Regions from separate parts of the Streptomyces sp. NPDC033270 genome, predicted to be linked through region 1. Evidence: riboswitches for the same ligand, from Rfam matches in the RefSeq annotation. Region 1 holds a riboswitch; each other region holds the start of a gene.
The links. Region 1 has a riboswitch for S-adenosylmethionine ahead of ACZ5XZ_RS37475 (aminotransferase class V-fold PLP-dependent enzyme). Riboswitches for the same ligand answer to the same signal wherever they lie in the genome.

Region 2: linked by a shared signal. The riboswitch ahead of ACZ5XZ_RS02690 (amino acid ABC transporter permease) and the one ahead of ACZ5XZ_RS37475 (aminotransferase class V-fold PLP-dependent enzyme) in region 1 are both predicted to bind S-adenosylmethionine.
Region 3: linked by a shared signal. The riboswitch ahead of thrC (threonine synthase) and the one ahead of ACZ5XZ_RS37475 (aminotransferase class V-fold PLP-dependent enzyme) in region 1 are both predicted to bind S-adenosylmethionine.

What each region holds. Positions count from the first base shown of each region.
Region 1 is NZ_JBVIRA010000046.1:6,377-13,609, reverse strand. It holds gene ACZ5XZ_RS37495 (NYN domain-containing protein) at 98-1,471, opposite strand; gene ACZ5XZ_RS37490 (hypothetical protein) at 1,490-1,729, opposite strand; gene ACZ5XZ_RS37485 (rhomboid family intramembrane serine protease) at 2,057-2,737, shown strand; gene ACZ5XZ_RS37480 (Lrp/AsnC ligand binding domain-containing protein) at 2,734-3,015, shown strand; gene ACZ5XZ_RS37475 (aminotransferase class V-fold PLP-dependent enzyme) at 3,455-4,828, opposite strand; SAM riboswitch class IV at 5,009-5,126, opposite strand; gene trpD (anthranilate phosphoribosyltransferase) at 5,218-6,282, opposite strand; gene qcrB (cytochrome bc1 complex cytochrome b subunit) at 6,422-7,233, opposite strand, start outside.
Region 2 is NZ_JBVIRA010000001.1:575,914-583,146, reverse strand. It holds gene ACZ5XZ_RS02710 (LLM class flavin-dependent oxidoreductase) at 1-1,239, opposite strand, end outside; gene ACZ5XZ_RS02705 (GNAT family N-acetyltransferase) at 1,303-2,073, opposite strand; gene ACZ5XZ_RS02700 (transporter substrate-binding domain-containing protein) at 2,228-3,253, opposite strand; gene ACZ5XZ_RS02695 (amino acid ABC transporter ATP-binding protein) at 3,355-4,206, opposite strand; gene ACZ5XZ_RS02690 (amino acid ABC transporter permease) at 4,203-5,345, opposite strand; SAM riboswitch class IV at 5,697-5,805, opposite strand; gene ACZ5XZ_RS02685 (PIG-L family deacetylase) at 6,124-7,233, shown strand, end outside.
Region 3 is NZ_JBVIRA010000007.1:170,045-177,277, reverse strand. It holds gene ACZ5XZ_RS13520 (hypothetical protein) at 1-157, shown strand, start outside; gene groL (chaperonin GroEL) at 264-1,886, opposite strand; gene ACZ5XZ_RS13510 (cold-shock protein) at 2,343-2,546, opposite strand; gene ACZ5XZ_RS13505 (MoaD/ThiS family protein) at 3,032-3,310, opposite strand; gene thrC (threonine synthase) at 3,364-4,656, opposite strand; SAM riboswitch class I at 4,674-4,823, opposite strand; gene ACZ5XZ_RS13495 (glucosyl-3-phosphoglycerate synthase) at 5,022-5,978, shown strand; gene ACZ5XZ_RS13490 (alpha,alpha-trehalose-phosphate synthase (UDP-forming)) at 6,027-7,233, shown strand, end outside.

The DNA of each region.
Region 1 (7,233 bases):
CCTTTACCAACATCACACAGGCAGTGAGCGCCAATTGACACTGAGAGACGGATGTCGAGCGATTTCTTCCGCGGTCCGGAAGTCCGAATCTCGCCCGTCAGGTACGGGCAAGCCGCTTGAGCAACAGGGCCGATGCGACCGGCCGCGCCCCGGCCTTGGCCACACCGTCGGCCACTTCCCGGTCCGTGGAGACCACGACGACCGGGCGGCCGGGTGGTTCGGCACGTACGAGTTGACGAATCAACTCATCGGCCGTTACGCCCGGTTTGCTGAACAGGACCCGCACGCCGCGCGGCGGCGCGAGCAGCACCGGCGCCGCCAGTTCCGCACCGTCGAAGACGCAGGTCATCTCGGCGCCGGTCTGCGCCGCCAGCACCGCGAGCCCGCCCAGGAGGCGCAGCCGCTGCTTGTCGAGCGGCATGGTCGGATAGCCGGTTTTGGTGACGTTGTAGCCATCCACCACCAAATGTGCCTGGGGCAGCGCCAGTAGCTGGTCGAGCAGCGCCGGGTCCGTCTCCGACAGCGCACGCGTCGCGATGTCCTTGGGCGTCATCCGGCCCGGCGCGACCGCCTCGACGGTGTCGGCCGGATGGACGTTGGCGGGCGGCAGCGCCAGCTCGCGGCGCAGCCCCTGGGCGGCGTCCAAAACGGTGTCCAGCAGCAGCCGCAGCCGCATGTCCTCGACGCTGCGCCCCTCGCGGACGGCTCGCCGGCTGGTCTCCAGCGACGCCTCCGCCTCGGCGATCCGGGCCTTCAGCCGGCGCACCTCGCTGTCCGCGGCGTTCTTCTCCGTGGCCGCCCGGTCCCGTACGTCGGCCAGCTCGGCCTCGGCCTTGCGCACCGCGGCCTCACCGCGCTTGACGTCGCTCAGCGCGCTGCGCAGCTTGCGGCGCAGCGTCTCGTTCTCCTTGCGGGCGGCCTCCAGGTCCACCCGGATCCGCTCGGTGTCCGTCCGCGCCTCGTCGCGCGCCTGCGCCAGCTCCGCGCGCAGCCTGGCCAGCTCCCGTTCGGCCTCCTCGCCGGCCCGCTCGGCGCGCGCCCGCTGCGCCTCCTCACCGGCCGCCGCGACGAGCTTGACCCAGCCGTCGGGCCGCAGCACATAGGCGGCCGCGGCGACATCGAGCGGATCGGCGGCGGCGGGCGGGGTGCCGTGCTCCAACGCCTCGGCGAGCTCCGGCTGGGCCTCGCGCAGCTTGCCGGCGATCCGCTGGCGGAAGACCGCGTCGCCCTCCAGCGCCGCGGCCATCGCGTTCCCGGCGAACTTGGCCCGGCGGGTCGGGGTGAACCGGGCGTACTGCCGCAGCGGGCCCGGGAGTTCGGCGACGGTCAGCGCGCCGAAGGACTCCGCGGTGAGCGCCACGACCCGGCGCCGTACGCCCTCGGGCAGCGGACGGTCGAGCACCTCGTCCGCCGCACCCGCTGGTGCGTCGGCACGCTCGGCCCCCGGCTCCCCTTCTGGACGGTCCACCACGGCTGCATCGCTCCGATCTCAGGCGCTCGCGCCCGGACGGTCCACCAGTTCGATCTGGTCGACCGCGTTGCACCAGCGGCAGCGCACGGACTCGATGCTCTCACTGAGGACCTCGCGCTCCTCCACCTTCGGCTCCCCGGCCAGGTCCAGGTGGACGTACTCCACGACCTTGGCCTGACGGGTCACATCGAAACGGGTGAGGTTGCCGCACAGCGTGCAGCGCCACCGGGTTTCGGCCGTCGGCAGGGGAACAGACATCGTGTCGTCCTCTTTCATGCTCGTCGATCTCATGCTGCTGCGCCGTTCACGCGGTGCGCCGTCGGACTGCGGAAGTACGCAAGGTACTGCCTGCAACCCTACGGCCTGATGGGGGGCCGGTGCGGGCCCCGCCCAGGAGCCGGGACGCGGCGAGGCACTCTGTCCCGATTGCCCGCATTACGCCATGATCACTTCATGACGGCGCCGGCTCCCCCTCCCCGTTCACCCCGTACTCCGCGCTCCGCGCGCGCCGATTCGCCCCGCCCATCCGGCCTCCTGCCCCGCCCGCCGCACCCCACCCGGTCCCTGACCGCGGTGTTCTCGCGGCTGACGAATGTGCTGATCGGCCTGTGCTGCGTGGTCTTCGTGGCCGGCCCCGTCTGCACCCTGAACCGGATGTACGGCACCGGCGACGCCCTGCTGAAGGCACAGACCGCGTACTTCGAGCGGTGGGGTGTGATCCCGCTGGAGCTCTGGAGCGGTTCGCTGCGGGCGCTGATCACTCCGCTCACCGCGCTGTTCGTGCACGGCAGCTGGCTGCATCTGCTCGGCAACATACTGTTTCTGTACGTCTTCGGCGGGATGGCCGAGGCGCGGATGGGCCGGCTGCCGTTCGCCGCCTTCTACCTCATCATCGGCTACCTGGCGCTGCTCGGCTACGCGGCCGCGCACGCCTCCTCCGGCCAGACGCTGGTGGGCGCCTCGGGCTCGATCGCCGGCGTCCTGGGCGCCTTCCTCTACCTCTTCCCCAAGGCCCGCGTCACCAGCGTCTTCCCGTTCCTCTTCTTCCTCCCGCTGCGCTTCCCCGCCTGGATCGTGCTGCTGTTCTGGTTCTTCCTCCAGTGGCAGGCCGCCCAGGACGACCCCCACGGGCCCGGCGTCGCCTACCTCGCACACGTCGTCGGCTTCACGCTCGGCTTTCTGTACGCCTGGGCCCGCTACCGGAGGGATAGTGTGGGGGCCACCAGGGCGAATGACCCGGCGACCGAGGGAGAGAGCCAGCCGTGATCACGTCGATCGTGCTCATCAAGACCAGCGTGGACCAGATCCCCGAGATCGCCCAGAAGATCGCCGCACTGGACGGCGTCAGCGAGGTCTACTCCGTCACCGGCGCCCACGACCTCATCGCCATGGTCCGGGTCGCCGCCCACGACGACCTGGCGGACGTCATCCCCGGCCGGATCAGCAAGGTCCCCGGCGTCGCCTCCACCGAGACGCACATCGCCTTCCGCACGTACTCCCAGCACGACCTGGAGGCGGCTTTCGCAATCGGGCTGGACGCCTAGCCCGATTTTTTCCCCACGCTTTCGGCTTTCCCGCCGTGTTGGTTTGTCGCCGTTGCGCCTGCGGCCCCTTCGCTGCGCTTTGCTGCGGCCGACTTGTCTGGCTTTCTCGCCGTGGCGCCTGCGGCGGGCTGGTTGCCGCTGCGCGGGGCGTTTTCGGCAGCGGGTGCGCCCCTCCGGACTCCGTCCTGCGGTCCGCCCCCTCCCGTGAGTGGGAGGAGAGGAGACCGGTGGGGGTGTACGTACAACGTCGTGCGCGCGCAGTCGACGGATAGGGCCCGCCCCCACCGGGCCTGTCTTCCACCCACCCACGGGAGGGGACAGACCGTAGGACGGAGTCCGTAGGGCTGTCACCGCAGCCGACAAACAACCGCCCGCCGCAGGCGCAACGGCGCGAAACCAGCACGGCGCCGCAGCCGAAAACGTGGGATGACTCCCCGCGTCAAAGAGACGCGGGTACGCAACGGCCGTCCTCCGTGCGGTAGTTCCACCGTGCGCCGTCCGCGACGAGTTCCTTCACCGCGCCGACGAAGCGGTCGACGTGCTCGTCGGGGGTGCCGGCGCCGAAGCTGACGCGGATGGCGTTCAGGGCGCGCTCGCCGGGGGCCGCCTCGGGGGCGCCGCACTCGCCGGGATCCTGCGGTTCGCTGCCCAGCAGGGTCCGTACGAGCGGGTGCGCGCAGAACAGGCCGTCGCGTACGCCGATGCCGTACTCGGCCGACAGCGCGGCGGCGAAGTGCGAGCTGTTCCAGCCGTCGACGACGAACGAGAGCACGCCCACCCTGGGTGCGTCGTCGCCGAAGAGGGAGAGCACCTTGACCTCGGGCACCTCGGCCAGGCCCTCCCGTACCCGGGCGATCAGCGCCTGCTCGCGGGCGACCAGGGTGTCGAAGCCGGCTTCGGTGAGCGCCTGGCAGGCGGAGGCGATCGCGTAGGCGCCGATGACGTTCGGCGAGCCGGCCTCGTGCCGGGCGGCGGTGGTGTGCCACTCGACGTCCACGCCGCCGTCGGTGCGCCGGGAGACCCTGCGGCTGGCGCCGCCGCCGGCCAGGTACGGCTCGCCGTCCCGCAGCCAGTCCGCGCGGCCGGCCAGCACCCCGGCGCCGAACGGCGCGTACAGCTTGTGGCCGGAGAAGGCGACCCAGTCGACGTCCAGTTCGGCGATGTCGAGGGGGTGGTGCGGGGCGAGCTGGGCGGCGTCCAGCACGATCCGCGCGCCGTGGGCGTGGGCCGCGGCCGCCAGCTCCCGCACCGGCCACAGCTCACCGGTCACATTGGACGCACCGGTCACGCACACCAGCGCCGGCCCGTAGGGCTCGCGCTCGGCGAGCGCCTTCTCCAGGGTGTCCACCGCCTGCTGCGGGGTGCGCGGCGCGTTGAGGTACGTCACCGTGACGTCCGCGCGCTGCTCCCAGGGCAGCAGCGAGGCGTGGTGCTCGGTCTCGAAGACGAACACCCGGGTGTCGGGCGGGAGTACGGAGGCGAGGAGGTTCAGCGAGTCGGTGGTGGCGCGGGTGAAGACCACCTGGTCGTCGGCTCGGCAGCCGAGGAACTCGGCGATGGTCCGGCGGCTGTTCTCGAAGAGGTCGGTGGAGAGCTGGGAGAGGTATCCGGCGCCGCGGTGCACGCTGCCGTAGTACGGGGCGTAGGCGGCCACGTCGTCCCAGACCCGCTGGAGCGCCGGTGCGCTGGCGGCGTAGTCGAGCGCGGCGTAGTCGACCTCGCCACCGGTCACGAGCGGGACCAGGACATCGCGCCCCAGAACCGGCAGCGGGGCACAAACGGAACTGTCGGCGGCAACGGCGGAAACAGACATGGCGAACTCCCGTGAGAGACAAGCGAATTCGCTGCGGGCGGGCGCGTCAGGGTGCGGCACAGCGCACTGCGGGGCGCCGCAGCGTGAAGGGAAAAGGGCTGCGGAAAAGGGGCCGTCGGGCCCTATCGCATTCGCTGGTTCACGGAAGTTCTCCCTCGAGGACCAGGATCCCTGGCGAGGGATCCGCGCTTGCCGCAGACCTCGCTGCCTGCGGCCTGGTCATCACCCGGGGCACCCCGCCACGGACGGAGGGTTGCCGGACAGCGGGCCGGGGCCTGTGTCGCTGTCACTCGTGACCTGCGCAGCATCTTGCCACACGATCAACAACGCGCAAGCCCCGGTCCGTATGACGGACTGGGGCCTGCGTCACACTCTGCGTCACCTGCCGCTCATGCGTTGCTTGCAGCCACCCACCGCTCCAGCGCCCGCCGGGCGGCGCCGGAGTCGATCGAGGCGGCGGCCTTCTCGATGCCCGCGCGGATCTGCTCCGCCAGGGGGGCGTCGCCCGGCTCCAGCGCGACCAGCGCGGCCGCGGAGTTCAGCAGGACCGCGTCGCGTACCGGTCCGGTCTCGCCGTCCAGCAGCCGGCGGGCCACCTCCGCGTTGTAGGAGGCGTCCGCGCCGCGCAGGGCCTCGACGGGGACCAGGTCGATGCCGACGTCCCGCGGGTCGAAGCGCTCCTCGCGCACCGTGCCGTCCCGCACGACCCACACTCGGGAGGTCGCGGTCGTGGTCAGCTCGTCCAGGCCGTCGTCGCCGCGGAAGACCAGCGCCGAGGAGCCGCGCTCGGCGAGCACACCGGCCAGGATCGGCGCCATCCGGGCGTCGGCGACGCCGGTCGCCTGGGCGCGGACCCTCGCGGGGTTGGTCAGCGGGCCCAGCACGTTGAAGGTCGTGCGGATGCCGAGCTGCCCCCGGGCGTTGGCGACGTGCCGCAGCGCGGGGTGGAACTTCACCGCGAAGCAGAAGGTGATGCCCGCTTCCTGCGCGACCTCGGTGACCCGCTGCGGGGTGAGGTCGAGATTGACGCCGAGCTTCTCCAGCACGTCGGAGGCTCCGCTGGCCGAGGACGCCGCGCGGTTGCCGTGCTTGACGACCTTCGCGCCGGTGCCGGCCACCACGATCGAGGACATCGTGGAGATGTTGACGGTCTTGGCGCCGTCGCCGCCGGTGCCGACGATGTCGACGCTGGGGCCGGGGACCTCGATCAGTCGGGCGTGCGCGTACATGGTGCGCACGAGTCCGGAGATCTCGGCGACGGTCTCGCCCTTGGCCCGCAGCGCCACCGCGAAGCCGGCGATCTGGGCGTCGCCGGCCTCGCCCCGCATGATCTTGTCCATCGCCCAGGCGGTGTCGTCGGCGCTGAGGTCACGGCCGTCGAGGAGGGCGTTGAGGATGCCCGGCCAGGTGTGGGCCGCCACGCTGTCGCCGCCTGCCGGGGTCACAACGTTCATGGTCCACGCTCCTGGTGTGTTTCCTGCTTATGACGTCACCTTATCGACCCGCGAGCACGCCGGAGGGCCCCGTCCGATCGCCGGACGGGGCCCTCTGGGTGGCGTACTGCCTACGGTGCGCTACGAGGCGCCGAGGGGATCAGTGGTGGCCGTGGCCGCTGGTGATCTCCTGGTACTCCTCGACCGTGGGCTTGGCGATGACGCTGTCCTCGCCGTAGTAGGACTTCGAGAGCTTGGCGCGCAGCTTCTGCGAGCGCTTGATCTTGCGCTTGACGCCGTTCTCGTCGACCTCCGGGCCCAGTTCGAGCGGCTTGGGCTGCTCGTGCTGCGTCAGGAGGTGCAGCTGCTCCTGGTCGAGCGGCTCGTGGACCTCGATGAACTCACCGTGCGGCAGGCGCTTGATGATGCCGGACTCGCGGCCGTGCAGCACCTTGTCCCTGTCGCGCCGCTGCAGACCCAGGCAGATCCGCTTGGTGGCGATGAAGGCCAGCACCGGTCCGACGAAGAACGCGATCCGGACGAACCAGGTGATGGTGTTGATCGACAGGTGGAAGTGGGTCGCCCACAGGTCGTTGCCACCACCGATCAGCATCACGAAGTACGCGACCAGCCAGGCCACACCGAAGCCGGTGCGGGTCGGGACGTTGCGCGGGCGGTCCAGGATGTGGTGCTCGCGCTTGTCGCCGCGTACCCAGGACTCGACGAACGGGTAGACCGCGATGGCGACCAGGACCAGCGGGAAGATCAGGATCGGGATCAGCACGCCGAAGTTGACGGTGTGGCCCCAGAAGTCCCACTCCCAGCCCGGCATGACGCGGACCAGACCCTCGGCGAAGCCCATGTACCAGTCGGGCTGGGCGCCCGTGGAGACCTGGTCGGGCCGGTACGGTCCGATGGCCCACACGGGGTTGATGCTGGCGACCGCGGCGATCACCGAGATCACACCGAAGA
Region 2 (7,233 bases), on a different contig from region 1:
GGCGGCGTAGCGGCTGGCGGGGCGGGCGAGCCCGAGCAGCCCGCGCAGGGTGTCGGCCTCGTAGGCGCGCCGGAAGGCGCCTCGGCGCTGGAGTTCGGGGACCAGGCCCCTGGTGATCGCGGGAAGGTCGTGTCCCAGGACGGCGGGGCGCAGCCGGAAGCCGGACAGCCCGGCCTTGCTCATCTCCAGCAGCAGATCGGCGAGTTGGGCGGGCGTGCCGGTGAAGATCCGGGCGTCGCTGGTGTAGGCGGGTCCCGCGAGGGCGTCGAGGCGCTCCTGGCGGGCCTCCGCAGCGGCCGGGGTGTCGTCCAGGAACACCACCAGATCGCCGAACAGGTGCAGCGGCTCGTCCGCACGCCCTGCCGCGTCCTGTTCGGCCCGCACCGCGGCGACGACGGCGCGCGCCTGTTCCGTGTCGTGCGGCGTGACGTACCCGACGTCGGCGGAGCGGGCCACCAGCCGGAACGGGGCGCCGGTCGCGTTCTCGTGCGCCAGCGCGCTCACCAGGGGCTGGCCCTGCGGCGGCCGGGGTGTGATCGAGGGGCCCTTGACGCTGAAGTGCCTGCCCTCGAAGTCGATGTAGTGCAGCTTGTCGCGGTCGATGAAGCGGCCGGTGGCGACGTCCCGGATCTCCGCGTCGTCCTCCCAGCTGTCCCACAGCCGGCGCACCGCTTCGACGTAGTCGGCCGCCTCGTCGAGGAGGTCGGTCGTCAGGTCCCGTACGGTCGGGGTGTCGAGGTCTCCGAGCTCGAACCGGGGGAACGTACGGCGCCCGAAGTGCACGGCCTCGTTCGGGCGCGCCGTCACCTGCACGCGCAGGCCCGCGCGACCGGTGCTCACGTAGTCGAGGGTGGCGATCGCCTTGGAGAGGTGGAACGGCTCGGTGTGGGTGGCCACCACGGTCGGCACGAGTCCTATGTGCCGGGTCAGCGGGGCGACGCGGGCGGCGATGAGGACGGCGTCCAGCCGTCCGCGCACCTGGTCGGTACGCCCGTCCGGTTCCAGAAAGTGCGAGGACTGCAATCCGAGCGAGTCCTCGATCGTCACGAAGTCGAGCAGACCGCGTTCGGCCTCGGCAACGAGGTCGGCCCAGTAGCCGGCGGTGAACAGGTCCCGGGGCCGGGCCACCGGCTCGCGCCAGGCGGCAGGGTGCCAGCCCGCGCCGTCGAGCGCGACGGCCAGGTGCAGCGGTGCGGAGGAACGGGCCGAAGAGGGCGGGGAGGACGGTGATGAGGACACGATGGGGCGCCTTCCTGAGGGGTCGTAGGTACCGGGAGTGGGCTCGTTGTACCGGGAGCGGGCTCATCTCGTCGTGAGCGTCGGGGGCGTCGGGGCGTGGCGAGTCGGTGCCGGACGGCCGCCCGGGGTGCGCACCAGCAGGAAATTCGTGCGACGGCGCAGGGTGAAGCCGATCGACTCGTAGAGGCGGATGGCGGTGGTGTTGCTGGCGAGGGTGTGGAGGAAGGGGGTGTCCCCGCGCTCCCGGATCCCGGCCGCCACCGCCCGGACCAGTCGCGTGGCCAGGCCCTGCCCACGGTGTGCCGGGTGGGTGCAGACCGCGCTGATCTCGGTCCAGCCGGGCGGCCGCACGCGTTCCCCCGCCATGGCGATGAGCGCTCCCCGGTGCCGGATGCCGAGGTAGGTGCCGAGTCCGACGGTGCGGGGCAGGAAGGGGCCCGGCCTGGTGAGGGCGATCAGGTCCAGGATCTCGGGGAGGTCGTCCGGCCCGAGGCGCACCGCTTCGGGGGCGGGTTCGGCGCCCAGCCCCGTGTCGACCAGTTGAACGCCCTGCCCGCTCTCCACGGTCTCCCATCCGTCGGGGGCGGCCCGCGCGCCCGTGACGGCGGTGACGGTGTCCGAGCCGACCAACGCGGCCAGGTCCTCCCAGGCCCCCGGGTCGGTCGGGTCGGCGAGGGCGGTGAAGGGGCACACGTCCAGGGGGTAGCGGGCAGCGCGGCCGCGACGCTCGGCGAACCGAGCATGCGGGCCGGTCAGCGCGGCCCAGACGGCGTTGTCCAGGACGTGCGGTTCTGCCGGGCTCTGCGCGGGGAAAGGAGAGACGCTGGTGGACATGGTGGTGAGAGGGCTCCGTGGCATCCGTGGCATCGGTGGTGTTCGTGGCATCGGTGTCATCCGTGGCGGACATGGCGGACCTGGCGGTTCGGTGCGCCCGGGACCCCGCGGCGGCGCCGGAGTCCCGGGCGGCAGACGCCCGTGCGAGCGTTGATCAGGAGTTTTCGAGCGGCAGGCCGGGCGGGTTGACCTGGGAGGTCTTGACGGCCTCGTTGGAGAGGTTCCAGGCGGCCAGCCACTTGGCGTACTGGCCGTGCTCGATCAGGTAGTTGATCGCCTCGGAGACCGGCTCGGCCAGCCCGCTGCCCTTCTTCGAGGTCGCCGCGATCAACCCCTGGAGCTTTGCGCCGGCGCCGGAGAACTTGCCCGCACTACGCGTCGCGTTGGGGGTCTTCGCCGTCCGGGTGATGTGGTACGCGATGCCGGGGTTGGGGCCGAAGTGGGCGTCGATCTTCCCGCTGTTCAGCGCCAGGTAGACGCTGTTGGCGTCCGGGTAGTACTTGACGGTGAGGTCCTTGCCCTGCTTCTTCAGCTTCGCCTTCCACTCCAGCAGGATCTTCTCCTGGTTGGTGCCCCGGCTCACCGAGAACGTCCTGCCGGCCAGGTTCCGGTAGTCGCCGTCGAAGTTCCAGGTGCTCTTCTTGGGCACCTCGAACCCCAGGTTGTCCTGCCGGTAGGTGGCGAACTCGTACTTCTTCTTGCGCTCCTCGGTGTCGGTGACGTTGGAGAAGGCCGCGTCGACCCGGCCGCTGTCGATGCCGACGAACAGGTTCTCCCAGGTCGAGTTCTTCAGCTCGGGCCTCAGCCCGAGGACCGCGGCCACCAGCCGGCCGAAGTCGGGTTCGGCTCCGGTGAGGGTCTTCTGGTCGTCGCCCACGAAGGCCAGCGGCGGGAAGCCGGCGGGCAGAGCGCCGACGCCGATGACCAGCTTGCCCTTCTTCGCGACCGGGTCAGGCAGCTTGGCACTGATGGACTTGACCTCGGAGACCTTGAGGTCGGTCTCCTTACCGGCTCCGTTGGAAAGGGCGCCCACGGCGACCGTCCCGGACGGCTTGCCGGCTGCCCTGCCGGCCGCGTCGCTGTTGCCCCCGCAGGCGGCGATGCCGGTGGCGAGGGTGGCGACGGCGGTGCCCGTGGTGAGGCCGCGGAGGAGTCGGCTGCGGAGGCTGCGGATGCGCATGGCTGTCCTTGGTTGGGTGAGCGGTTGTGGTGGCGTGGTGCTGGTTCTTCGGTGGCGTGGTGCTGGTTCGTCGGTGGTGTGGTGCGGGGCGAGCGGCGGGGTCAGAGCACCTTGCTCAAGAAGTCCCGGGTCCGCTCGTGCTTCGGGTGGTCCAGCACCTCGGTGGGCGGGCCCTGTTCGACGATCCGGCCCTCGTCGAGGAAGACGACCTGGTCGGCGACCTCACGGGCGAAACCGATCTCGTGGGTGACGATGATCAGGGTGGTGCCGCTGGTGGCCAGGTCCTTGATGACGGCCAGCACCTCGCCGACCAGTTCGGGGTCGAGCGCGGAGGTGGGTTCGTCGAAGAGGATGACCCCTGGCCGCAGGGCGAGGGCGCGTGCGATGGCGACCCGCTGCTGCTGGCCGCCGGACAACTGCCGTGGATAGGCACCGACCTTGTCGGCCAGGCCCACCCGGCCGAGCAGTTCACGGGCCAGCTCCTGGGCCTCGGGCCTGGTCAGCTTCCCGGTGGCCACGGGGGCGGCAGCCACGTTGTCCAGCGCGGTCAGGTGCGGGAAGAGGTTGAAGTTCTGGAAGACGAAGCCGATCCGGCTGCGCTGGCCCAGGATGGCCCGCTCGCTCAGCTCCTTGAGCCTCCCCCGGCCTTCCGTCGGGGGCACCCCCGTCTTGCCGCGCTCGCCGAGCCGGCGCACGCCGATCGGCTCACCGTTCACGCTGACGTACCCGACCTCGGGCTTCTCCAGGTGGTTGATCACCCGCAGCAGCGTGGACTTGCCGGACCCCGACGGCCCGAGGATCACGGTGACCTCGCCGGGCCGCACGGTCAACTCGACGCCGTCCAGGACCCGGTGGGCCCCGTACCACTTGTGCACGTCGTGGACCTCGACGGCGGCCGGTCGTATCTCGGCGGTCTCGGTGGTCTCGGCGATCTCCGTGGTCTGGGTGGTCATATCGCTATCTCCCTCCGAGCTCGGGCCCGCAGATCGCGCAGACCGCTCCGCAACTTCTGCAACGGCGTCGGCGGCAGGATGCGCGTCGCACCCCGGGAGAAGTACCGCTCGACGTAGAACTGGACGACGGAGACGGCACTCGTGAGGACCAGGTACCAGACGGTGGCGATCAGCAGCAGCGGGACGATGTCACCGGGGTAGGTGCTGCCCATGCTCTGCACCGAGCCGAACAGATCGAGCAGCGAGACGTAGAAGACGAGCGAGGTGCTCTTGATCAGGTTGATCAGCAGATTGACGTAGTTCGGGGTGATGGACCGCAGGGCCTGCGGAAAGACGATCCTCGTGAACTGGTAGCCCTTCGGCAGGCCGAGTGCCGATGCCGCCTCGTGCTGGCCCTGGTCGACCGCGAGGATGCCACTGCGCACCACTTCGGACGCGTACGCCGCCTCGTTCAGGCTGAGTCCGACCACCGCGACGACGATGTCGGTGGCGAGCCGGGACTCGTCGAACGTGAAGAAGGCGGGACCGAACGGAACCCCGAGGCTCAGCGTCTTGTACAGCGCGCTGAAGTTGTAGAGGAACAGCAGCACCACGATCAGCGGAACCGAACGGAACAGCCATGTGTAGGTCCAGCTGACCGCCCGCAGCACCGGGCTCCGGGAGAGCCTGCCGAGGGCGAGCAGGGTGCCGCCGAGCAGACCGAGCACGGCGCTGTACGCCGTCACCTCGAGGGTGATGAGCAGACCGTCGAGGATCGTCGGGCGCAGGAACCAGTACTGGAAGCGGTCCCACTGGTAGAAGGGGTTGGTCACCAGTCCGTGGACTGTCTGGGCGACCAGCACCAGCACGATCGCCGTGGCGATCCAGCGGCCTGGTCTGCGCAGCGGCAGCACCCGCTGTGCCGCCGGTGGCCGCGGTGCGGTGTCGTCGCCACCCGGCCGTTCGACTTCGGAAGGTCCGGCCTGGGAAGGTCCGGCCTGGGAAGGTCCGGCCTGGGAAGGTCCGGCCTGGGAAGGTCCGGCCTGGGAAGGTCCGGCCTGGGAAGGGCGTACGGGACGAGGCGCGGAGGAGGGTTCGGGGGTCTCCTCGACAGGAGGCGCTGAGGCAAGGGATACCGCAGCGCCCGGAGTTTCACTCATGAAGGGCTCCAGCGAATTCGGACACCCCGGACCACGGATGCGGCAACGCCACGGCGGCCCCGGAGGGGCTCTCGTGACGATGCGCAGGAAGGCGCGGAACGGGGGCTGGGGAGGGAGAAGGCGCACACCGCGACAGCGGCGGTGGGCATCAGAGACGCAGAGAACCGTCAGCCGTCAGTTGTGGCAGAAGGCACGGCAGGTGCAGCTCAGCTGCCGGTACACAGCGCGCTGTTGACGCGGAGCAGATCGACCGACCGGTTCGCGCACAGCAGCAGGCAGCCACGGCGCCGCCATGCGGCCGTCCCGAAAGCTGCGTACATTCCGTCACCATCGCTGTTCCGGCCCGTGCGGGCCTCGCGCTTACCGAAGGTCTTCCGGTCCGGTCGTCACCTGGGGCACCCCACCGCGGTGCGAGGGTTGCCGGTCAGCAAGCCAGGGCTTGTCGCTGACGCTCATGACCGATCTACGGCGTAAGTAGACAGACCTCGGACATGATTGTCAAAGCCTGCCCGACTCGTGGGACGACAAAACGACAAAACCGAGTCGGGAGAGACCCTGGCGGGGTGCAGCGGCATGCGGCATGCCCACATGTCATGTCACACCCCGTCAAGCAGGTTCGCTCTCCCTCCCCTTGCCGAAGCAGCGGCTCGGCTCGCCCCTGTTTGGGTGACGGGAGGAAGCCGTTCCTGCTGTTCGGGGCAGGCTGCCCCTGTCACTGATCCTCACTGCGCACGTCACACGTCTGTCATCGTGCGTCTCCAAAGAGAAGGACGGGCTCTTGACGGGATCGCAGCCTCGACGTGCCCTGCCGGCCGCGTTCTGTGCACTCGGCCTGGTCGGTAGCGCGCTCACCGTGGCTGCGTGTGCGACAGGGAGCGGGCCGGAGACACGGGCCTCTTCTTCCACGAAGGCGGATCCGGCGCACACCGATGTGCTGTTCATCGGAGCCCATCCGGATGACGAGTTCCAGTCCCTGGCCACGTTCGGGCAGTGGGGGGAGAACCCGGGGCTGAGCACCGGCGTGGTGACCATCACCCGCGGCGAGGGCGGCGGGAACGCCTCCGGCGACCAGGAGGGCGCCGATCTCGGCATGATCCGTGAGGACGAGGAACGCAAGGCCGTCGGGCGGGCCGGTATCCGCAATGTCTTCTACCTCGACAAGCCGGACTTCTGGTACACACTGTCCGCCCCGCTGACGACGACCATCTGGAACCGAGCACCGCAGCCGCCGAGGGACACCCTCTCGCGGCTGGTCCGGCTGATCCGGGCGACCACCCCGCACAAAGTGGTGACCATGGACCCGCGCCCGTTCAACCAGCACGGCAGCCACCAGGAGGCCGGTCGCCTCGCCGTCGAGGCGTTCCGTCTCGCCGGCGATCGGCAGGCGTTCCCCGAGCAGATCGACCAGGAGAAGTACGCGGTGTGGAAGCCTTCCCAACTGCTGGCCCAGAGCTGGGGCTTCAAGGGGCCCGTGGGTGCCACGTGCGCCACGGCGAAGTCCAGGGATCCGCACACCGGACTGCCCGTCGTGGGCGTGTGGACCGGCACGCAGTCCACCAGGAACCCGGGCACGACATGGGCCCAGATCGAACGGGACGCGGCCCGTGACTACGTCACCCAGGGATTCGGCACACTGCCGCACACGGTCGAGACCAAGCCGGACCGGCTGCCCTGCGAATGGTTCACCGTCCTTGCCGACAGAAGCCATCCGCCGACACCCGCGGTGCGCGAGCAGTCCGGGCTGCGCCCGCTGTACGCGGGTTTCCGTGACTGGGCGCGGCGGATGCGGATGCCGTGGCTGGCCAATGACGCCCAGCCCTCCTACCCCGCCCAGTCCGCCACCGACGTTCCCGAAGTCGCAAAGGCGCCCGTCGTGGACGGGGTGGCC
Region 3 (7,233 bases), on a different contig from region 1:
GGACTCCGGCCGGGCGTCCTCGGGGGACTCCGCGGGAACGGCGGAGACGGCGGAGACGGCGGAGACGGCGGAGACGGCGGAGATGACCAAGAAGGTCCGGGACGCCGAGAAGGCGGCGGACGACGCCGACGCCGACGCGGCCGGGGACGTACGGTGAGGAGCCGGTGAACGCCGTCGGGGCGGCACCCCCTGGGAGGAGGGTGCCGCCCCGACGTATGTGCGGACGTGTGATCCGGGAGGGATCAGCGTTCCGATCCGGAGGATCAGAAGTCCATGTCACCGCCCGGCATGCCGCCCGGAGCGGCCGCGGCGGCCTTCTCCGGCTTGTCGGCGATGACGGCCTCGGTGGTGAGGAACAGCGCCGCGATGGAGGCGGCGTTCTGCAGCGCGGAGCGGGTGACCTTGGCCGGGTCGATGATGCCCTCGGCGACCAGGTCGACGTACTCGCCGGTCGCGGCGTTCAGGCCGTGACCCGGGGTCAGGTTGCGCACCTTCTCCACGACGACGCCACCCTCGAGGCCGGCGTTGACGGAGATCTGCTTCAGCGGGGCCTCCAGGGCCAGCTTCACAGCGGCGGCACCGGTGGCCTCGTCGCCTTCGAGCTCCAGCTTCTCGAAGACCTGGGAGGCCTGCAGCAGGGCGACGCCACCGCCGGCGACGATGCCCTCCTCGACGGCCGCCTTCGCGTTGCGAACGGCGTCCTCGATGCGGTGCTTGCGCTCCTTGAGCTCGACCTCGGTCGCGGCACCGGCCTTGATGACCGCAACACCGCCGGCGAGCTTCGCCAGGCGCTCCTGCAGCTTCTCGCGGTCGTAGTCGCTGTCCGAGTTCTCGATCTCGGCGCGGATCTGGTTGACGCGGCCCTGGACCTGGTCGCTGTCGCCGGCACCGTCGACGATGGTGGTCTCGTCCTTGGTGATGACGACCTTGCGGGCGCGGCCGAGCAGGTCGAGACCGGCGTTCTCCAGCTTGAGGCCGACCTCCTCGGAGATGACGGTGCCACCGGTGAGGATGGCGATGTCGCCGAGCATGGCCTTGCGGCGGTCACCGAAGCCCGGAGCCTTGACGGCGACGGACTTGAAGGTGCCACGGATCTTGTTGACGACCAGGGTCGACAGGGCCTCGCCCTCGACGTCCTCGGCGATGATCAGCAGCGGCTTGCCGGACTGCATGACCTTCTCCAGGAGCGGCAGCAGGTCCTTCACGTTGCCGATCTTGGAGTTGACGATCAGGATGTACGGGTCGTCGAGCGACGCCTCCATACGCTCCATGTCGGTGGCGAAGTACGCCGAGATGTAGCCCTTGTCGAAGCGCATACCCTCGGTGAGCTCCAGCTCCAGACCGAAGGTCTGGGACTCCTCGACGGTGATGACGCCTTCCTTGCCGACCTTGTCCATGGCCTCGGCGATCAGCTCGCCGATCTGGGTGTCGGCGGCGGAGATGGAGGCGGTGGAGGCGATCTGCTCCTTGGTCTCCACGTCCTTGGCCTGCTCCAGCAGGGCGGCGGAGACGGCCTCGACGGCCTTCTCGATGCCGCGCTTGAGGGCCATCGGGTTGGCGCCGGCGGCGACGTTGCGCAGGCCCTCGCGGACCAGTGCCTGGGCCAGGACGGTCGCGGTCGTCGTGCCGTCACCGGCGACGTCGTCCGTCTTCTTCGCGACCTCCTTGACCAGCTCGGCGCCGATCTTCTCGTACGGGTCCTCGAGCTCGATCTCCTTGGCGATGGAGACACCATCGTTGGTGATCGTGGGGGCGCCCCACTTCTTCTCGAGGACGACGTTGCGGCCCTTGGGGCCGAGGGTGACCTTGACGGCGTCGGCGAGCTGGTTCATCCCGCGCTCGAGACCGCGCCGTGCCTCCTCGTCGAACGCGATGATCTTGGCCATGTGAAGTGGTCCTCCCGGACGGGGTGGATTTCTCCGGATCGGCACCCGTGCCCGCGACGGACGGTCCGTGCGCCGTGTGGTTCCTTGCCCCACCCGGCGTCCGGACCTCACCGGCCCGATCCAAGTTCTGTCACTCTCACTCGGAGAGTGCTAACGCCAATGATTAGCACTCGGGCAGGGCGAGTGCAAGCCACCTGGAGGGGGTCACCCAGGGGCGGCGGGTGGGCGAGGGGCGAGCGAGGGGTGGGCGAGGGGTGGGCGACGGGCGGGTGCCGGCCGGTCGTCGGGGTGCCGCCGGGGTGCCCCGCGGCAGCGAGCGGCACAGGGCGGGCGCGGGCGAGACGGGGGGCGGGCGCGGGCGACGGGGGCTCAGGTCCCGCCGCGGGGAGGGCAGGCAGAAGGCCCGTACCCCGTGACGGGGTACGGGCCTTCTCTACGCTGCAGTCGGCCCGCGCCTCAGGCGCTCACCCTGACCATGTCCGCCTGCGGCCCCTTCTGGCCCTGCGAGATCTCGAACTCGACCCGCTGGCCCTCCTCAAGGGTGCGGTAGCCGTCCATCTGAATCGCGCTGTAGTGGACGAATACATCCGCACCACCGTCGACCGCGATGAAGCCGTACCCCTTCTCCGCGTTGAACCACTTGACGGTGCCCTGAGCCATGCCTAACTCCCCTATTACTGGCCCTTGCGCAGGACCGCACTCCGCGGACCCGGGTCAGACCTCACCCCGCGAAATGGCCCGTGGGGTGTGCGCCGGAACGCGTCGACCGCCGCTGAATGTATCTGCACCGATGCCCAGCGCAACAGGTCAATCGGACGAGAATTCTGGCGCCGGAGAATCGGCAATATGCGATGAAATCCCGTTTCTCCGGGGCAAGTCGGGCCGGGCATAGACGCACGTAAGCGACAAATGCCGCACACACTTTGCACACAACTCTCCGCGGTTTCCTATGCGTTCGGCATGTGCGCGGAGTTATCCGGAACGGGGATCACCGCAATGGTATCCCCTTTCACTAAACGGAATTGCCCCGTCCGATTTCAACGGACGGGGCAATTCCGGTCAAGCAGGTGAAGAGATGGCGCAAATTAGCGCTCACCCCTCGACCGATCGGGGCGAGAGACGACGGCCACCGGGCGCGTGCGGCCTCAGCAGCCGCCGGCGACCGCCGGGATGATGGAGACGCCCGCACCGTCCGGCGTCGGCGTCTCCAGGCCCTGCTCGAAGCGCACATCGTCGTCGTTGACGTAGACGTTCACGAAGCGACGCAGCTTGCCGGCGTCGTCCAGTACACGGGCCGCGATGCCCTCGTGGTTCTTCTCCAGGTCGGCGATCACCTCGGAGAGGGTCGCGCCCTCGGCGGTGACCTCGGCCTCACCACCGGTGTACGTACGGAGGATGGTGGGGATGCGGACCTTGACGCTCATGGGTTCTGCCTTCCGGACAGGGTTGGGGAGTGCGGGTTCGTAGAGCTCGGGACTCAGCCTGCCAGGCCGGCCTCTCGGAACGCGTCCAGGCTCGGGCGGATCGTGGCCGTGGGCCCGGACGTCGGCGCGACGGCGTCAAGCGTCTTGAGGCCGTCACCCGTGTTGAGCACGACGGTGGTCAGGGACGGGTCGAGCACACCGTCCTCGATCAGCTTCCTGGTGACGCCGACGGTCACCCCGCCCGCGGTCTCCGCGAAGATCCCCTCCGTCCGCGCCAGCAGCTTGATCGCGTCCACGACCTGCTCGTCGTCGACGTGCTCCACCGCACCGCCCGTATGGCGCGCGATGTCGAGCACATACGGCCCGTCGGCCGGATTGCCGATCGCCAGCGACTTGGCGATGGTGTTCGGCTTCTGCGGGCGCACGACGTCGTGCCCGGCCTTGAAGGCCGTCGACACCGGCGAGCAGCCCTCCGCCTGGGCACCGAAGATCCGGTACGGCCGGTCCTCGACCAGCCCGAGGGCGATCAGCTCCTTGAGCCCCTTGTCGATCTTCGTCAGCTGCGAGCCGGACGCGACGGGGATGACGATCTGGTCCGGGAGCCGCCAGCCCAGCTGCTCGCAGATCTCGTACGCCAGCGTCTTGGAGCCCTCGCCGTAATAGGGGCGGAGGTTGACGTTGACAAAGCCCCAGCCCTCGCCCAGCGGGTCGCCGATGAGCTCCGAGCAGAAGCGGTTGACGTCGTCGTAGTTGCCCTCGATGCCGACCAGGTCACCGCCGTAGACCGCGGCCATGACGACCTTGCCGGCCTCCAGGTCGTGCGGGATGAACACACAGGACTTGAAGCCCGCGCGGCGCGCCGCGGCGCCGACCGCGCCGGCGAGGTTGCCCGTGGAGGAGCAGGACAGCGTCGTGAAGCCGAAGGCGCGGGCGGCCTCGACGGCGATCGCGACGACCCGGTCCTTGAAGGAGTGCGTCGGGTTGCCGGAGTCGTCCTTGACGTAGAGCGCGCCGGTGACACCCAGCTCGGCGGCGAGCCGGTCGGCCTTGACGAGCTTGGTGCAGCCGGGGTTCAGATTCGGCTTGTCCGCCACATCGGTGGGGACGGGCAGCAGCGGAGCGTAGCGCCAGATGTTGTCCGGACCGGCCTCGATCTGCTTGCGCAGCGCCTCGGGGTCGCCGCTCGGCAGGTCGTAGGCGACTTCGAGCGGCCCGAAACAGGTCGCGCAGGCGAAGAGCGGGCTCAGGTCGAAGCGCTCACCGCACTCGCGGCAGGACAGGGCGACGGCGGGCCCCAGAGCGACGGTGGGGGCGATTTCGGTGACTTCGGTGCTGTACACAGCCATGGAGGCGAGGCCCTTTCTCCTCATCTTCCTCATGGCGCATCTCGCCATGAGACGGATTTGGCACCTTCCCTAGCCGGGAGCCTCGCGCGCGATGATCGCGGCGGAGACCGGCTGGAGGGTTGCCGGGGCTTCAACGGGCCGTATCCCTCTGCCCCTCTGGATGAGCGGTATGGCGCTGGGACGAAACCCAGGCGTTTGTGGCGCGGCGACCCCGACATGCGACGGTCATCCGCGTTGTTCAAGACTGTAACCGAAGGCACTGACCGTTGAGATAGTCGTCCGAACCGCGAGATGGATCACAGAATGGCCCACACTAGGGATCGCCTACCGGTCGCGGCACCGGCGGCCACCGAGGAGTCGTAGACGTGCTGGAAGAGGTGGAGCGCTGGCTGAGCAGCCGCTCCTGGTCCGCCGCGGACCGTCCGCTGGAGCAGTTGCTGGAGGCCAAGCGCCAGACGGGCCGTACGGTCAGCGTCGTGCTGCCCGCGCTCGACGAGGAGGCCACGGTCGGCGCGATCGTGGCCGCGATCCGCGCCGAGCTGATGTGCGACGCCGTCCCCCTGGTCGACGAGCTGGTGGTGCTGGACTCCGGATCCACCGACCGCACCGCCGAGGTCGCCGCCGCGGCCGGCGCCCGGGTCGTCCACCGCGACACCGTCCTGCCCCGGCTGCCCGCGCTGCCCGGCAAGGGCGAGGTCCTGTGGCGCTCCCTCCTGGTCACCACCGGCGACATCATCTGCTTCGTCGACGCCGACCTGCGGGAGTTCTCCGCCACCTTCGTCTCCGGGATCGTCGGCCCCCTGCTGACCGACCCCGACATCCACTTCGTCAAGGCGATGTACGACCGCCCCCTGGAGGCCGGGGGGCACCCGGGCGAGCAGGGCGGACGGGTCACCGAGCTGGTCGCCCGCCCGCTGCTGAACCTCCACTGGCCGCAGCTGGCCGGCTTCGTCCAGCCCCTGGGCGGCGAGTACGCGGCCCGGCGCTCCCTCCTGGAGCGCCTGCCCTTCCCGGTCGGCTACGGCGTCGAGCTCGGCCTGCTCGTCGACGCCCTGCACACCGTCGGCCTCGACGCCCTCGCCCAGGTGGACGTCGGCGTGCGCAAGCACCGCCACCAGGGCGGCCAGGCCCTCGGCCGGATGGCGGCCGCCATCTACCGCACCGCCCAGCTCCGCCTCGCCCGAGGCCACCTGGTGCGCCCCCGGCTCACCCAATTCGACCGCGGCGAGGAGGGCTTCGTGGCGCGCACCACGGACGTGGACACCGAGGAGCGGCCGCCCATGGCCGAAATCCCCGAGTACGCGGCGCGGCGGGCGGCCTGACCCGTGTCCGTACGTTTGCGCGGTTCTGCGGCGGGTTAATGTCGCGACATGGTCTCCGAGCGCAGTGCGGTCCGGGCAGGTGCCGAGGTTCTCGTCGCGTCCAATCGCGGGCCGGTGTCATACGCCGTGGGCGACGACGGGGCGCTGAGCGCCAAGCGGGGCGGGGGCGGGCTGGTGTCCGGGCTGTCGGCCATCGGCCCCGGCACCGACGCGGTGTGGGTGTGCGCGGCGCTCGGTGACGGGGACCGGGAGGCCGTACGCCGGACCGGGGGCGCCCTGGCCCCCGAGGACACCGGCGGACAGCGCGTCCGCATGCTGGACATCCCGTCCCAGGTGCACGCCGACGCCTACAACGGCATCGCGAACTCGGTGCTGTGGTTCGTCCACCACATGCTCTACCAGACGCCGCTGGAGCCGGCCTTCGACGCCGGGTTCCGGCAGCAGTGGGGCGCGTACGAGACGTACAACCGCGCCTTCGCCCGGGCCCTGGCCGACGAGGCCGCCGAGGGGGCGGCGGTGCTGGTGCAGGACTACCACCTGGCGCTGGTGCCGGGCATGCTGCGCGCACTGCGGCCCGACGTACGCATCGCGCACTTCTCCCACACGCCGTGGGCTCCGCCGGACTACTTCCGGATGCTGCCGGACGAGGTGGCGCGGCAGCTGCTGGAGGGCATGCTGGGCGCCGACCAGCTGGGGTTCCTCACCCACCGCTGGGCGGACGCGTTCACCGCGTGCTGCGCCGAGGTCACCGGCGGCACCGGCGGCACCCGGATCGGTGCGTACGGGCTCGGGGCGGACGCCGACTTCCTGCTGGAGCGGTCGCGGCGGGCGGATGTCGAGGAGCGGCTGGCCACCCTGCGCGAGCAGATCGGCACCGGTCCCGACGGGGCGGCGCGCAAGACCATCGTCCGGGTGGACCGCACCGAGCTGTCGAAGAACATCGTCCGCGGCCTGCTGGCCTACCGGCAACTGCTGGCGGAGGAGCCGTCGTGGCGCGAGCGCGTGGTGCATGTCGCCTTCGCCTACCCCTCGCGCCAGGATCTGGCCGTCTACCGGGAGTACACGGCGGCGGTCGGCCGGCTCTCCGAGGAGATCAACTCCGAGTACGGGACAGCTACTTGGCGTCCCGTCGTGCTGCATGTGAAGGACGACTTCGCGCGGTCGCTGGCCGCCTACCGGCTGGCGGACGTGGCACTGGTGAACCCGATCCGGGACGGGATGAACCTCGTCGCCAAGGAGATCCCGGTGGTCTCGG